2 regions of the Luteibacter sp. NPDC104163 genome follow, and region 1 is predicted to be linked to the other one. Evidence: riboswitches for the same ligand, from Rfam matches in the RefSeq annotation. Region 1 holds a riboswitch; the other holds the start of a gene.
What was found. A riboswitch is a leader RNA that binds a small molecule or an ion and turns the genes downstream of it on or off. The one in region 1 is predicted to bind thiamine pyrophosphate.
Positions count from the first base shown of each region.

Region 2: it holds a riboswitch for thiamine pyrophosphate, as region 1 does, so the genes downstream of both, ACZ6YI_RS17530 (TonB-dependent siderophore receptor) here and thiC (phosphomethylpyrimidine synthase ThiC) in region 1, are expected to answer to the same signal.

Region 1 is NZ_JBVJMK010000035.1:1,211-8,562, forward strand. Features, by position in the region: gene ACZ6YI_RS21625 (ferritin-like domain-containing protein) at 32-604, opposite strand; gene thiC (phosphomethylpyrimidine synthase ThiC) at 783-2,543, opposite strand; TPP riboswitch at 2,615-2,712, opposite strand; gene ACZ6YI_RS21635 (TetR/AcrR family transcriptional regulator) at 2,747-3,403, opposite strand; gene ACZ6YI_RS21640 (protein-L-isoaspartate O-methyltransferase family protein) at 3,765-4,424, shown strand; gene ACZ6YI_RS21645 (TolC family outer membrane protein) at 4,462-5,841, shown strand; gene ACZ6YI_RS21650 (hypothetical protein) at 6,042-6,320, shown strand; gene ACZ6YI_RS21655 (hypothetical protein) at 6,356-6,901, shown strand; gene waaA (lipid IV(A) 3-deoxy-D-manno-octulosonic acid transferase) at 6,992-7,352, opposite strand, start outside.
Region 2 is NZ_JBVJMK010000017.1:48,846-56,197, forward strand. Features, by position in the region: gene ACZ6YI_RS17515 (MASE1 domain-containing protein) at 1-73, opposite strand, end outside; gene ACZ6YI_RS17520 (HvfC/BufC family peptide modification chaperone) at 282-1,019, shown strand; gene ACZ6YI_RS17525 (phosphotransferase enzyme family protein) at 1,059-2,195, shown strand; TPP riboswitch at 2,213-2,308, shown strand; gene ACZ6YI_RS17530 (TonB-dependent siderophore receptor) at 2,370-4,547, shown strand; gene pnuC (nicotinamide riboside transporter PnuC) at 4,537-5,115, shown strand; gene ACZ6YI_RS17540 (aspartyl protease family protein) at 5,207-7,015, shown strand; gene ACZ6YI_RS17545 (hypothetical protein) at 7,170-7,352, opposite strand, start outside.

The DNA of each region.
Region 1 (7,352 bases):
CGGTGGCGAGCGATGCCCCCAGCTTACCTAATCAGTGCCTCGAGGGTGCCGCGGGCTCGCCCTTCTTCCCCAGGTTCTCGAGCAGCGTGGCCATGTCCTCGGCATGTTCTTCCTCCTGCGCTAGGATGTCCTCCATGATCCGCCGCGTGGTCGGATCGTCGTCGCCGATGTAGGTCACGATCTCGCGGTAGCTATCGATCGCGATACGTTCGGCGACGAGGTCTTCCTTGATCATGTCGATCAGGTCCGCGCCTTCCACGTAATCCGCATGGCTGCGGGAAAGCAGGCCTTCCGGGTTGAAATTGGGCGTGCCGTCGAGCTGGGTGATGCGCTCGGCGATACGGTCGGCATGCTCCTGTTCCTGGGTGGCGTGTTCCAGGAACTCCGCCTTGACGCTCTGCGAATGGATGCCCGGCGCCATGTAGTAGTGGTACTTGTAGCGGAGCACGCAGACGATCTCGGTGGCCAGCGCTTCGTTGAGCAGTTTGATGACCGTTTCACGGTCCGCCTTGTAGCCGGCGGTGACGGCCCCGTTGTCGATATGCTCGCGGGCGCGCTTACGGATGTTCTCAATATCGGTGACGAAGGGTTTTGCGCTGGCCATTGCCTGTGCTCCAGGGGACGGGAGTTGGGTAGGCCCCCGACGTTAGGTCCGGCCCTGAAAAAACCGGGTGAAGGCGGCCAAATGCGACGCACCCCCATCGCGCGCAAGCGCGCTCCCACAACAGCCCCAGACTGTGGGAGCGCCCTGTGGGAGCGCGCTTGCGCGCGATGTCGGTGCCTCAAGCCCTGCTATAAACCTCACCCCCCTGCTCCCGGAACTCCGCAGCCTTGGCATCCATCCCCGCCGCGTAATCACGCACATCCTGGGTGATCTTCATCGAGCAGAACTTCGGCCCGCACATGGAGCAGAAGTGCGCGCTCTTGTGCGCGTCCTTCGGCAGCGTCTCATCGTGCATGGCGCGCGCCTTTTCCGGGTCCAGGCCCAGGTTGAACTGGTCCTCCCAGCGGAACTCAAACCGTGCCTTCGACAGCGCGTTGTCGCGCAGCTGTGCGCCCGGATGGCCCTTCGCCAGGTCGGCGGCGTGGGCGGCGATCTTGTAGGCGATCATGCCATCGCGCACGTCCTGGCGATCGGGCAGGCCGAGGTGCTCCTTCGGCGTCACATAGCAGAGCATGGCGGTGCCGAACCAGCCGATCATCGCAGCGCCGATCGCACTGGTGATGTGGTCGTAGCCGGGCGCGATATCAGTGGTGAGCGGGCCCAGCGTGTAGAACGGCGCCTCGTGGCACACGGCCAGCTGGCGATCCATGTTCTCGCGGATCAGGTGCATCGGGACATGGCCGGGGCCTTCCACCATGCATTGCACCTCGTGCTTCCACGCTACCTTGGTGAGTTCTCCCAGCGTGTCCAGTTCACCGAACTGCGCCGCATCGTTCGCATCGGCGATCGAGCCCGGGCGCAGGCCGTCGCCCAGGCTGAAGGCCACGTCGTAGGCCTTCATGATGTCGCAGATCTCCTCGAAATGCGTATAGAGGAAATTCTCGCGGTGATGCGACAGGCACCACTTGGCCATGATGGAGCCGCCGCGCGACACGATGCCGGTGACGCGGCCCGCGGTGAGCGGCACGTAGCGCAGCAGAACGCCAGCGTGGATGGTGAAGTAGTCCACGCCCTGTTCGGCCTGTTCGACCAGCGTGTCGCGGAAGATTTCCCAGGTGAGCTCCTCGGCTACGCCGCCTACTTTTTCCAGCGCCTGGTAGATCGGCACGGTACCCACCGGCACGGGCGAATTGCGCAGGATCCATTCGCGGGTCTCGTGGATGTGCTTGCCCGTGGACAGATCCATGATGGTGTCGGCGCCCCAGCGCGTCGCCCACACCAGCTTCTCCACTTCCTCGGCGATGCCGGAGCTCACCGCGCTGTTGCCGATGTTCGCGTTGACCTTGGTGAGGAAGTGCCGGCCGATGATCATGGGCTCGGCCTCGGGGTGGTTGATGTTCGCGGGGATGATCGCGCGGCCCCGGGCCACTTCGTCGCGGATGAATTCCGCCTGCAGGTTCTCGCGCAGGGCGATGAATTCCATCTCGGGCGTGACGATGCCGCGGCGTGCGTAGTGCATCTGGGTGACGTTGGCGCCGCGGATGGCGCGCAGGGGTGCCCGGGGTGCCGGGAAGCGGATGGCGTCCAGCCGGGTATCGCCGGCGCGCGCCCGGCCGAAGGTGGAGCTCAACCCGTCGAGCCTGACGACGTCGCCCCGCCCTTCGATCCACGCGGCGCGGAGGGGCGGCAGGCCGGCGACCAGGTCCACCGTGTGGTCCGGGTCGGTGTACGGGCCGGAGGTGTCGTACACCACCACGGGCGGGTTCGCTTCGCCACCGAACAGGGTGGGCGTCTGCGCCAGCGCGATCTCGCGCATGGGCACGCGGATATCCGGCCGGCTGCCGGTCACGTGGACCTTGCGGGAACCGGGCAACGGGGTGGTGACGGAGGCGGACAGGTCGCGGGTGGCGCGGGCGAGCTCAGGGGATATGGCGTTCATCGGCTTCTCGACTCGGCGGGGAGGGAGAAGCGGACGCGCCGCCACGGACCGGCGGCGCGCACACGCGCACCGCTCCCGTGGACAAAGCTTCCTACGCCGGTACTGACCGGATCAGGTTCAAAGGGACTCTCTCAGCCTGCGCAACGCGCCGGCACCCCCGCTTCGGGGCCGATTCAAGCACGAAGCGGGGAGGAACGCGAGGATTACGCGCGGGGCGCGTAGGCGCGCATGAACATATCCACCGCGGCGAGGGCGTTGTTGTTCACCTCTTCGGCGAACTGCACCGCGCAATCCTCGCAGCCGAACAGGCGGCGGATGAGCAGGTCGCCCTTGAGCAGGGCCAGGATCTGGGTGGTGGCGCGGCTGACATCGGCGATCTCGAGCTGCCCGCGCTCGACGGCATCGCCCAGCAGGCGGCTCATGAGCTTGTGCATGCGCACCGGGCCCTCTTCCCAGACCAGCCGGCCGAAACGCGGGTTACCGCCGGCCTGGCAATCGGAAAGGATGGCGCGGAACGTGCCGACGGATTCCGTATTGGTTTCCATGGCCGCATGGCGGCTGGCGATGTTGGTCAGCGTGGCGCGGATATCGCCGCCGGCGCTGAAATCGAACAGGTCATCGGGCAGGCGCTCCTGCACGTGGGCGCGGATGACCTCGCGGAAGAGGTTGTCCTTGTCGCCGAAGTGGCTGTAAACGGTGAGCTTGGACACACCCGCCGATGCCGCGACGGCATCCATGCTGGTACCGGCGAAACCGCCCTGGGTGAAGAGCGCCTTGGCGGCATCGAGGATGGCCGCGCGCTTCTCCATGTCTTTCGGACGCCCCGGGCCCTGCGTCTTCATTTTCGGGCTGGCGTTCATGGCTGCACCTTCACAAACAAAAATTATGACTTTATTATACGCAGCGGTTTAGTTATTTCCAGCATGGCGCGCATCTTTTTGCCGCGACAGCAGGTCGGAACAGGAGCGGAACCGCCGTCCTACCTTAGAATAGGTGGGGCCGCCCGCGTGCGGTCTCCATGGTTGCCAGCAACCCCCACGTACCGGCCATTCAGCCGGCGTGGGGCCAGCGAGGGGGGTGACTTCCGTCAGCCCCGCCCGGTGACTTCCGGCACTTAGCCGGGAAGCACCGGGACCGCAGCCTTTGCATATCGGAGGAAGCGGCCTGTAACCCGTTATCCTTCCGCATCTTTTTTCAGCTTTTCGTACGGGATTGAACACCATGGCGATGAATTTCGAGCAGGCCCGCCTGAACATGGTCGAGAACCAGGTCCGCCCCTGGGAAGTGCTCGAGTACTCGGTACTCGACACGCTCAAGACCATCCGCCGCGAGGATTTCGTGGCCCCGGCCCACCGCAATGTCGCCTTTGCCGACCTGAACCTCCCGCTGGGCCATGACGAAGTCATGATGAAGCCGGTGATCGAGGGCCGGGTCCTCCAGGCCGTGGCGCTGAACAAGACCGACGAGGTCCTGGAAATCGGCACCGGCTCGGGCTACCTGACCGCCTGCCTGGCCAACCTGGCCGGCAAGGTCACCAGCATCGACATGCACGCCGATTTCGTGGAGGCCGCGAAGCAGCGCCTTTCCGCCGCCGGCGTGGCCAACGCCACCCTGGAAGTGGCCGAGGCCGTCAACGGCTACACCCCGGCCGGCGTTTTCGACGTCGTCGTGGTCACGGGTGCGGTGCACGCCGTTCCGGAGAAGTTCGTCCGCTGGCTGAAGCCGGGCGGCCGGATGTTCGTGGTGCGCGGCGATTCGCCGGCGCAGACGGCGGTGTTGCTCACCCACGAAGGTGAGGGCCGCTACCGCGAGGAATCGTTGTTCGAAACGGACCTTCCCTACCTGGCGCATGCCGCGCCGGTGAAGCGCTTCGTGCTCTGACCTTCAAAAGATCCCCCATCACCCACGAGGCGAACCCATGCGCTTGAAGCTACTCACCGTTGCGCTGGCCCTGGCAGCGGCTCCCTTCGCGAGCCATGCCGAAGACCTGCTCGATGCTTACCGCCAGGCCCGGGCGAACGACCCGGTGCTGTCGCAGGCCGATTCCACTCGCCTCGCAACCGGTGAGAGCGTGACGCAGGCCCGCGCGCTGCTGCTGCCGCAGGTCAGCGCGCAGCTCAGCCTGAACCAGAGCGACCCGAACGGTCCGACCCGTGAGCCGATCTATGGCGCCGATGGCCGCACCGTCGTCGGTTTCTCCGGCGATATTGGCCACACCCGCACCCGCGACGTGGGCGCCACGGTGAGCCAGAGCGTCGTCGACTTCAGCAAGTACGCCGACCTGAAGGCCGCCCGTTCCTCGGCGGACTCCCAGAACGCGACGTACGACGCGGCGCTCCAGCAGCTCTCGACGCGCGTGGCGACGGCCTATTTCCAGGTCCTGACCAACGACGACGCCCTGACCTTCCAGAAGGCCAACGAGCAGGCGCTCGCCCGCCAGCTCGAGCAGGCGCAGCAGCGCTTCGACGTGGGCCTGTCGGCCATCACCGACGTGCAGGACGCCAAGGCCCAGCACGACACCGCCGTGGCCCAGGTGATCACCGCGGAAAACACGCTGGCCGATTCGCGTGAAGCGCTGACCCAGATCACGGGCCAGCCGGCCGACAACCTGAAGAAGCTGCGCGAGCAGCTGCCGATGGATCCGCCCTCGCCGAACGACGCCCAGGCATGGGTCGCCGAAGCGGTGAAGACCAGCCCGACGATCATCGCCGCCCAGTACAACGTCGACTCCGCCGAGCACAGCATCTCGTCGGCGCGCGCCGGCCACCTGCCGACGATCGACGCGACGCTGGGTTACAGCAAGAGCACCGCGTGGAACCAGAACGCGGGCGCCGGCACGGCGGGTTCGAGCCTCACCTCGGCCAATGGCCGTGGTGCGACCTCGGTGGGCCTCACGCTGAACGTGCCGATCTTCTCGGGCGGCGCCACCCAGTCGCGCGTTCGCCAGAGCATCTACCAGCGCGACGCGGCGCAGGATTCGCTGGAATCCACCCGCCGCCAGGTCGTCCGTGACACGCTGAACTACTATCGCTCGGTCGTCGCCGGCATCAGCAAGGTCGAGGCGACCAAGGCCGCCGTGGAATCCGCCGAAAGCGCACGCGATGCGACGCAGGCAGGCTTCGAGGTCGGCACCCGCACGATCGTCGACGTGCTGATCGCGCAGCAGAACCTGACCTCGGCGCTGAGCGACTACTCGCAGGCCCGCCACCAGTTCGTGCTCGACAAGCTGCTGCTGAAGCAGACCGCCGGCACGGTGGACGTGAAGGACCTGGAAGCGGTGAACTCGCTGCTCCAGTAAAAGCAGCACGTTCGCGAAGACAAAGACGGCCCTACGGGGCCGTTTTTTTTGGCTGTCAGACAAGTGCCGGTGTGTGTAGGCGGATGCGCACAGCGAGCTGCGCCGATACGTACAACCCTTGTAGGCATTGCCGGATGCCACCCCCAGCGAAACGCGTCCATCATGCTTCTGCCCCATGTGGGGCTCATCAAGGACGACCCATGAACGGACGCTCCCTGCTAGCTGTTGCCGCCCTGCTCGCGGCTTCCACGGCGGCTCACGCGGAAACCGACCCGTATGCCGCTTATCCCATCACCGTAAAGCAGAGTGGTCACGACAAGGAAAAGACCTACTTCGAAGTCCGCAAGGAGGTCCTCGGCCAGTGCGACCTCGATGGCGGCTACATCGATACGCTGAACTTCCAGTTCCTCGAAGGCTGGGGCGCGGCGCAAGGCATGCACTTCGTCGTCGCCAATGCCACCTGCCGCCAGCACCGCTGATCTCGTACCCAACCCCTCATCGATAAGGACATCCCATGAAGACCCTCCTCACCGCCGTGGCCCTCACCCTCGCCACCGCACCGGCCATCGCCCGCGACAGCACCATCCAGGCTGAAACGATCAGCGGTATCCGCTACCACACGATGGCCTACGACGGCGACTTCAACCGCGACAACGCACGCAAGGAAGCGTGGGCGAAGGCCGTGAATGAATGCGATAACCGTGGTGGTTACATGACCGAGTTCCACGCGGGCGCTACCACGGCAATCATCGGCCTGACCTACGGCACGCGGCAGGAAGCCTACGCCACATGCCGCACCGACCAGCCCGCCGCGCGCGGCGAAGGCATCGTGTTTGACGACGCGCTGCCGGCGGCAAGCGTGATCAGCGCGCCGCGCCTCACCGTATCGGCGACCGGCAGCCAGCGCGCCGCGTACCTGGCCGTGCGCAACAAGGCCGTGGCCCACTGCGCGACGCGCGGCGAGCACGTGGAGCAGCTGGGCATCGGTATGTCGAAGGAACTGCAGCGTGACGGCATGTACAGCGTCACCGCCCACCTGGCCTGCGCCCCGGCGATGTAACCAGCGCGCTGTGGGAGCGTGCTTGCACGCGATGGGTGCTTGCCGAACCCTCCATCGCGCGCAAGCGCGCTCCCACAAGGGACCGACGGCTTACTCCTGAAGCAGGTGATCCACCAGCTTCATCACCTTGCCGACGGAACCGCGTTCGCTCTCGAAGACCTGGCGCGCCGCGTGGCCCATGGCCGTGCGGCGCGCTTCGTCGCGCAACAGCGCGAGCACTTCGCTGCCCAGTTCGGTACCGTCCTGCACGCGCTGGCCGCCGTGTTCGTCGAGCAGCGCCTGGGTGATCTCTTCGAAGTTGTAGGTGTACGGGCCGACCAGCACCGGCTTGCCCAACGCCGCGGGCTCGAGCACGTTGTGGCCGCCGATGGAGACCAGGCTGCCACCGACGAACGCCACGTCGGATGCCGCGAAGAAGCGCAGCAGCTCGCCCATGGAATCGATGACGAAG
Region 2 (7,352 bases), on a different contig from region 1:
AGCACGCGGCATACGCGCCCGCGACCGCCAGATAGCGGCCCCAGGCCAACGGATCCTTGTTTGAAGTGCCCACCGCCACCCTCAATGCCGCGATCGCGGCCTTCAGCCCGTTGCCGACGGGAACGATCCCGTTACGACTGACGCTTTGCAGTTGGATGATATAGCGGCAGGCCCGGGGCGGAATACAGAGCCCCGGGCAACATTTGCCGAAATAGCATTCGGATCGGTGCCGCGTGGTCAGCCACGCAGTTTCTGCACATCGCTGGTGCTACCGTCCAGCCATGAACCTTCGCGACCTGCAGACCCGTTTCGCTTCGACGCTCCGTGGTGGGCCGGCCGTGGAGGGCCTCGATGGGCGCGGCATGGCCGTGTACACCAACCGGTTCCGCGACCAGCTGGTGGCGTCCCTCCGGGATACCTACGCGAAGACCCGCCTGTGGCTGGGCGACGGCGTGTTCGATGAGCTGGCCGAGGAGTACGTCGCCGCGACCCCGCCCGCCTCCTGGACCCTCGACGCCTATGGTGAGAGCTACATCGCCTGGCTCGACGCGCACTACCCCGCGGATCCGGAGATCGCGGAGCTGGCCTGGCTGGACTGGCACCTGCGCCGGACCCTCTCGGGCCCGGACGCGCGGCCGATCGGCCTGGACGGACTGGTCTCGGCCGACTGGGAAGCCGTGGAAATGCGCTTCGTACCGACCCTGCGCTTTCGCTGGACGCGGAGCAATGCCGCGGCCATCTGGCATGCCCTGGCGAGCGAGACCATGCCGCCGGCGGCCGAGATCTTCGATGTGGATGCCGGGGTGCGCGTATGGCGCCGCGACTGCTCGCCGCGCTTCACCAGCATGCTGGCGCCGGAATGCGCCTGCCTCGACCTGGCCCTGGCCGGCGCCTCGTTCGGGGAGCTGTGCGAGGCCCTGACGCGGCTGCACGAGCCGGATACGGCCGCCCGACAGGCGGGCGCGTTGCTGCGGAGCTGGGTCGAAGACGGCATCGTCGATGCCCTCATCGGGGACTGACCCCGGGGTGGGGCGCGGCCCCGCGATTACACTGGCGGGATGATCGATGACGCCCACCTCACCCACGGCCTGGCTGGCGATGAACTGCCGCCCGACTGGCCGGCACTGACCGACGACGAAACCGCGCGCCTGCTCGCCCGGATTCCCTCGGCAGGGGCCGCTCGCCGCATCCGCTGGCGCTCCCCGCGGCCGCTCTCGGCGGCGGCGCTGGTGGATACCACGATGGGCACGGTGTTCGTGAAGCGCCACCACGTGAGCGTGCGCAGCGCGGCCACGCTTTCCGAGGAGCACCGGTTCGCCGCGCACCTGCGCGCGGGCGGCATCCCCCTCCCGGCGCTTTATCCGGACGACAGCGGCGAGACCGCGATCGTCATGGATGATTGGGTCTACGAGGTGCACGAACGTTCACGCGGCACGGATATCTACCGTGACGCGTTCTCCTGGTCGCCGGTGGGCGGATGGCAGCACGCTCGCGCGGCCGGCGAGATGCTCGCGCGCCTGCATCGCGCGGCGGAAGGTTACGTGGCACCGCAGCGGGCGACGCACATCCTCGTGGCGCGAGCTGAGGTGCTCGGCGCGGACGATCCCGTCGCGACGCTCGAAGCCCAGCTGGCAATGCGCCCGGCACTCGCGGGTTACCTCGCGGACCGTGACTGGCGCGGCGAGCTCCAGGCCACGCTGGCACCCTGGCATGCCGCCGCCCACGCCGGCATCGCCCGCCAGCCGCGTCTCTGGACGCATGGCGACTGGCACGTATCCAATCTTTGCTGGAGCGATGCCGGCGACGCCGCCACGATCACCGATGTGCTCGACCTCGGACTCAGCGCAGCGACCTTCGCCCTGTTCGACATCGCAACGGCCATCGAGCGGAACGCCATCGCCTGGCTCGATATCGCCCGGGGCGAGATTGCCCATGCCGAGCTTGCGCTGGCCCTGCTCGATGGTTATCGCGCCGTACGTCCTCTCGATGCTGGCGACCTCGACGTACTCGCCGCCCTGTTGCCGATCGTCCACGTCGACTTCGCCCTGTCGGAAGTGGAGTACTTCGAGGGCATCACGCGGCGGCGCGATCACGCCGACGTGGCCTGGCACACCTTCCTGCACGGCCATGCGGCATGGTTCGGGACGGCCCCCGGGAGCCGCCTGCTGGAGACCCTCCGCCACGCCGGCGGCTGATTCGTGGTTCAATAGGCGTCTTGAAGCGGGGGTGCCTGGCGTTGCCAGGCTGAGAGAGTCCCTTGGAACCTGACCCGGTTAGTACCGGCGTAGGGAGCTTGCAGAGCCACGGTACCAGCCTCGGAGGCGGTGCGTGGCCGGCCGTCGCTTCGTTTGTTTCCCACGAAGACGACCATGATCCCGAACCGTACCCCGCTCGCCCTGGCCCTGCTTTCGCTGGCCACTGCTGTCCACGCCGCCGACGACGATGCGCCCCAGCAGGCGCGTACGCTGCCCTCCATCGATGTGCGCGCGACCACGTCCGATGGCTACCGCGCGGCGGATTCGCAGCTGGACACCTTTGGCAGCTTCGGCAGCGCGCCGCTGCACGACACGCCGGCGGCCATCACCGTGATCACCCGCGCGCAGATCGACGACCGCCAGCCGCGTTCGCTGAGCGAGCTCGTGCGCAGCGATGCGGCGATCAACGACAACTACGCGCCGGCGGGCTACTACCAGGATGTGTCGATCCGCGGCTTTCCGCTGGACCTGGCCACGGGCTTCCGCTTCAACGGCATGATCATGTCGGCCGAGCAGCTGCTGGCGCTGGAGGGTAAGGAGCGGGTGGAAGTGCTGAAGGGACTCGGCGGCCTGGAAGCAGGCGTCGTCGAGCCGGGTGGCCTCGTGAACTACGTGAGCAAGCGTCCCGCCGATGTGCACACCGTCACCGTCGGCACCGATTCGCACGGCTCCGCTTACGTAGCCCTCGATCTCGGTACGTGGTTCACCTCGTCGTTCGGCATGCGCATCAACGCGGCGAACGAGCGCACGCATGCGGTGGTCGAGCATACCGATGCACGGCGCAGCTTCGTGTCGATCGCGGCAGACTGGAAGATCAGCGATGCGGCGACCCTGCTGCTGGATACGGACTACCAGACGAGCGGCGGCCGTTCCGTCTCCGGCTACCAGATGCTTGGTGGCGCCGTGATCCCGGATCACCCGAGCCGTACGCGCCTGCTGGGTTACCAGCCATGGCAGCGCCCGGTCGGCATCCATTCGAGCAACACGTCACTGCGTTTCAATTACCGTTTCAGCGACCAGTGGAACGCGCAGGTGTCGGCGGGCCATAGCCATACGGTGATCGACGACAACGTGGCCTTTGCTTATGGCTGCTTCTATGCCGAGTCGTGTGCGAGCGGTGCTACGCCGGGCAATTACTTCGCGCCCAACGGCGACTACGATGTCTACGACTATCGCAGCCCGGACGATACGCGCCAGAACGATGAACTGCGTGCGTCGCTGACGGGTACGTTCGCGACCGGCACCGTCGATCACGAGCTCAACGTCGGCGCATCGACGTTCCGCCGCACGGTCGACCAACGTGCGGATGTGTACGACTACGTCGGCACGGCGAACATCTACGACACGGTCGTTCCGGTGTTCCCCGCGTCACCGAACCAGCCCGGCCCTTCGGAGCGTCGCCTGACGAGCTGGCAGCGCACGCTGTTCGCGATCGACCGCGTGCATCTTTCCGACACCTGGCAGGTGCTCGCTGGCGCGCGCCTCGTGAAGTTGAACGAGCGCGCCTACGACGATGCCGGCGTGCTCGAACGCGACACCCGCATGACGAAGACGCTGCCGCAGGCGGCGGTGCTCTGGCAGCCTGTCGCCGCACTGACCACCTATGTCAGCTATGGCGAGGGGATCTCGCTGGGCCGCGAGGCACCGTACTGGACCGCTAATGGGGGCACGAACCTGCCGCCGCTGCATTCGCGGCAGATCGAAGTCGGTGCGAAGTACGCTGTCAACGATGCGCTGGATCTCCAGGCCGCGGTGTACCGGATCCGCCAGCCATACCAGTTCTCCCAGCCGGATGGCAGCGCGGAGGGCTTCACCTTCGTCCAGCGCGGGAAGGAAGTGCACAGCGGTGTCGAGCTGAGCATGGCGGGCAGGGTGACCGACAACCTGCGCCTTACCGCCAGCGCCAACGTGATCCGCGCGCGCGCGGAAAACACCGGCACGGCATCGTATGAAGATCACCAGGTGGTGAACGTTCCGCGCTACCGCACGGCGCTCTACGCCGACTACAGCCTGCCGTTCGCGCCCGGGCTCGCCGTGCTCGGCGGCTGGCGCTATGCCAGCAGCAATGTCGCCACGCCCGATGGCGCTACGCGCGTGCCGGCATACCACGTGGTCGACGCCGGCCTTCGCTTCGCCACCTCGCTCAGCGGCCATGCGATGACGTGGCGGCTGAGCGTGGATAATGTGTTCAACCGCTTCTACTGGCGCGACACGGGGTCGTCCGGTGGCGATAGCTACCTCTTCCCCGGCATGCCGCGGCTCGCCCGCCTGTCGATGACCTATGAACTTTGAACTTTCGCTGTTCGAGCTCGCCGCCGCGCTGGTCAGCGCGGCCGGCGTCTGGCTGACCGCGCGGCGCAGCCCGTGGAGCTGGCCCGTGGGCCTCGTGTCGGTCATCGCGTATGCGTGGATCTTCGTCGATGCAAAGCTCTATTCCGACACGCTGCTGCAGGTGATCTTCGCGCTGCTCATCGTCTATGGCTGGCACCGCTGGATGCGCAATCTCGATGAAACCGGGCATGTCCGCGTGGCCTCGCTCGACTCGCGCAGCGCCACGCTGCACCTGGCGGTGGGCACGGCGGCGGCGCTCGCCCTCGGTTACGCGATGCACCGTTGGACCGACGCGTCGCTGCCCTGGCTCGATGCGTCGCTCACCGCCTTCAGCCTCGTCGCCCAGTGGTGGCAGGCACGCCGGCACGCCGCGGCGTGGTGGCTATGGATCGCGGTCGATGTGATCTATGTCGGCGAGTACGTCTACAAGTCGCTGCCCATCACGGCCGTGCTCTACGCAGGCTTCGTGGTGCTGGCCGCCATGGGCTGGCGCGCCTGGAACCGCGAGCGTGCGGTGAGCCCGGCATAAGGGCGTTCGCACCGGCCCCCGGTCTTATGGCGTATAGGCTTGGCGGGCGGGCCACGTAGAATCCGCCAGACACCTCGCCGGAGCCTTCGCCATGCATCGGATCCTGCTGTTCCTGGCCCTCGCCGGCCTGTCGTCGCTGGCCTGCGCCAGCCCACCCCCGGCGGTGCCGTCGTTCGAGGCGAGTGGCACGCTCTCGGGTGAAGGGCTGGATAGCACCTGGCACCAGGCGGTCGATACGGCGAGCGGGGCCTGGCGGATCGATGTGACGCATCCCGCGCGCTCCTATGCCGATGGCGCCGATACCGGCGGACGCTGGCATCGCGATGTCTCCGGTGGCGTGCACCCCTTCGATTCGGCCGAGGGCCGCGCGATCGCCAGCACCGAGGCCTGGTTGTTGCGCTTCGGCTGGCTCGACACCGACAGCGCGGCGATGGGGCCTTCGGTGATCACGCGCGAACGCGGCCTCGACCTGCGCCGTACCGTGGCGACGCCACCCGGGGGACGTGAGGTCACGTTGTGGTTCGACCAGACCAGCGGCCACCTCGTCCGTGCCAGCTTCCGTGCGTCCTTCCTCACCGTGACGCGCGACTATGCGGATTACCGCGACACACGCGGCGTGGCATTGCCCTACCGCGTGGAAAGCGTGGCGAAGACGGATAGCGGTACCGAAGACAGCCGGGAGACCGTCCGCGTGGATCGCTACGACGTGCCGTCGGCTTCCGGCCTGGCCAAAGCGATCGCGCGCCCGCCGGCGTTGCCTGGCGATGTCACGATGCGCGGCGGAGCGGCGGTGGCGCACGTACCCATGATCCTGGAAGGCGGCGCTCTGCTGGTCATGGCCTCGGTCAATGGATCGAAGCCGTTGCCCTTCATCCTCGACACCGGTGGCCACGCGATCCTCACCGAAAAGACCGCCGCGCTGCTCGGCATCAAGGGCCAGGGCAAGGGCGTGAGCACGGGTTCGGGTCCGGGCTCCATGTCCATCGCGTACGCGCGGGTGAAGAGCCTCGCCATGGGCGAAGCGGATATCCGCGACCAGACCTTCCTCGTCATGCCGTTCGGCTTCGGCTTTTCGGATCGCGGCGATCGCGAGCCGGTGGCGGGCATCCTCGGCCTCGAAGTCTTCGAGCGGTTCGCGGTGACCTTCGACTACGACCACGGCCAGCTCTCGCTGGCGCCCTTCGATCTCGCCACGCCCGCGCCGGGGGCAGGGCAGGCGTTGCCGCTGCGTTTCACCTTCGACATGCCGCTGGTGGAAGGCACGCTGGATGGAAATCCCGGGATCTTCGGCATCGACAGCGGGAACAGCGGCTACCTGCTGATCTTCCCGCAATGGGTCGAACGCAACGGCCTTGCCGAGCGTTACCGCAAGGGTTACGCGCTGGCAGGCGGGGGCGGCGTCGGCGGCCCGTTTGTTTCGCGCATCGCGCATGCCCGCGGCTTCGAACTCGGCGCGGTCTCCATTCCCGGGCATCTCGCGCAACTCACGCCGTCCGATGCGGGCGCCACGGCGAACGTATCCGAGGCCGGCAACGTGGGGCAGGACGTGCTCTCGCGTTTCCTTGTTGGCATCGACTACCGGCGCGGCATGCTGTATCTCGCGCCGCGCGCTGGCAGCCCTTCGGTACAGAACACCGATCCCGGCATGCGCGCAGGCCGCAAGGAGGATGCGGTCGATCGGTTCACGGTGTCCGGCGTCATCACCGGCGGGCCGGCATGGAAGGCCGGTATCCGCGCCGGCGATGCGATCACCAGCGTCGATGGCATACCTGCGGCGAAGCTCGGCAACTGGGGGCTGCGTGACCGGTTCGATCGCGCGAAGGAGGGCGATTGCGTGGTACTCGGCATGGTGAACGGAAGGAAGGTGACGATGACGCTCGACGATTTCGTGCCGCGTTAATTCGCGGCATTTTTCAGAATCCTTCCATATCCAGGTACGTGGGCAACCTGCATCATGTGCGGGTCGTCGCAGCCTGGCATGCCACCCACGGATAGGGGTGTGCATCCGGATCCTGCCCGGCAGCGGCCGGGGCGTGGGACGCGTCCCGGCCGCTTCAGTTCGTCGGCCGCGAGGTCGCGCCCCAGTCGTCGGGCCCGAACTGCAGGTGCAGCACCGTGCGGTTATCGTCTTCCAGTGGCGGGTTGTACTGCAGTGACGTGCAGCCGGTGGCGACCTGCCGCTTCAGTGCCAGCGCCAGGGTCTTTGCGCTTTGCGCCCCATACACGGGCGTGCCGGC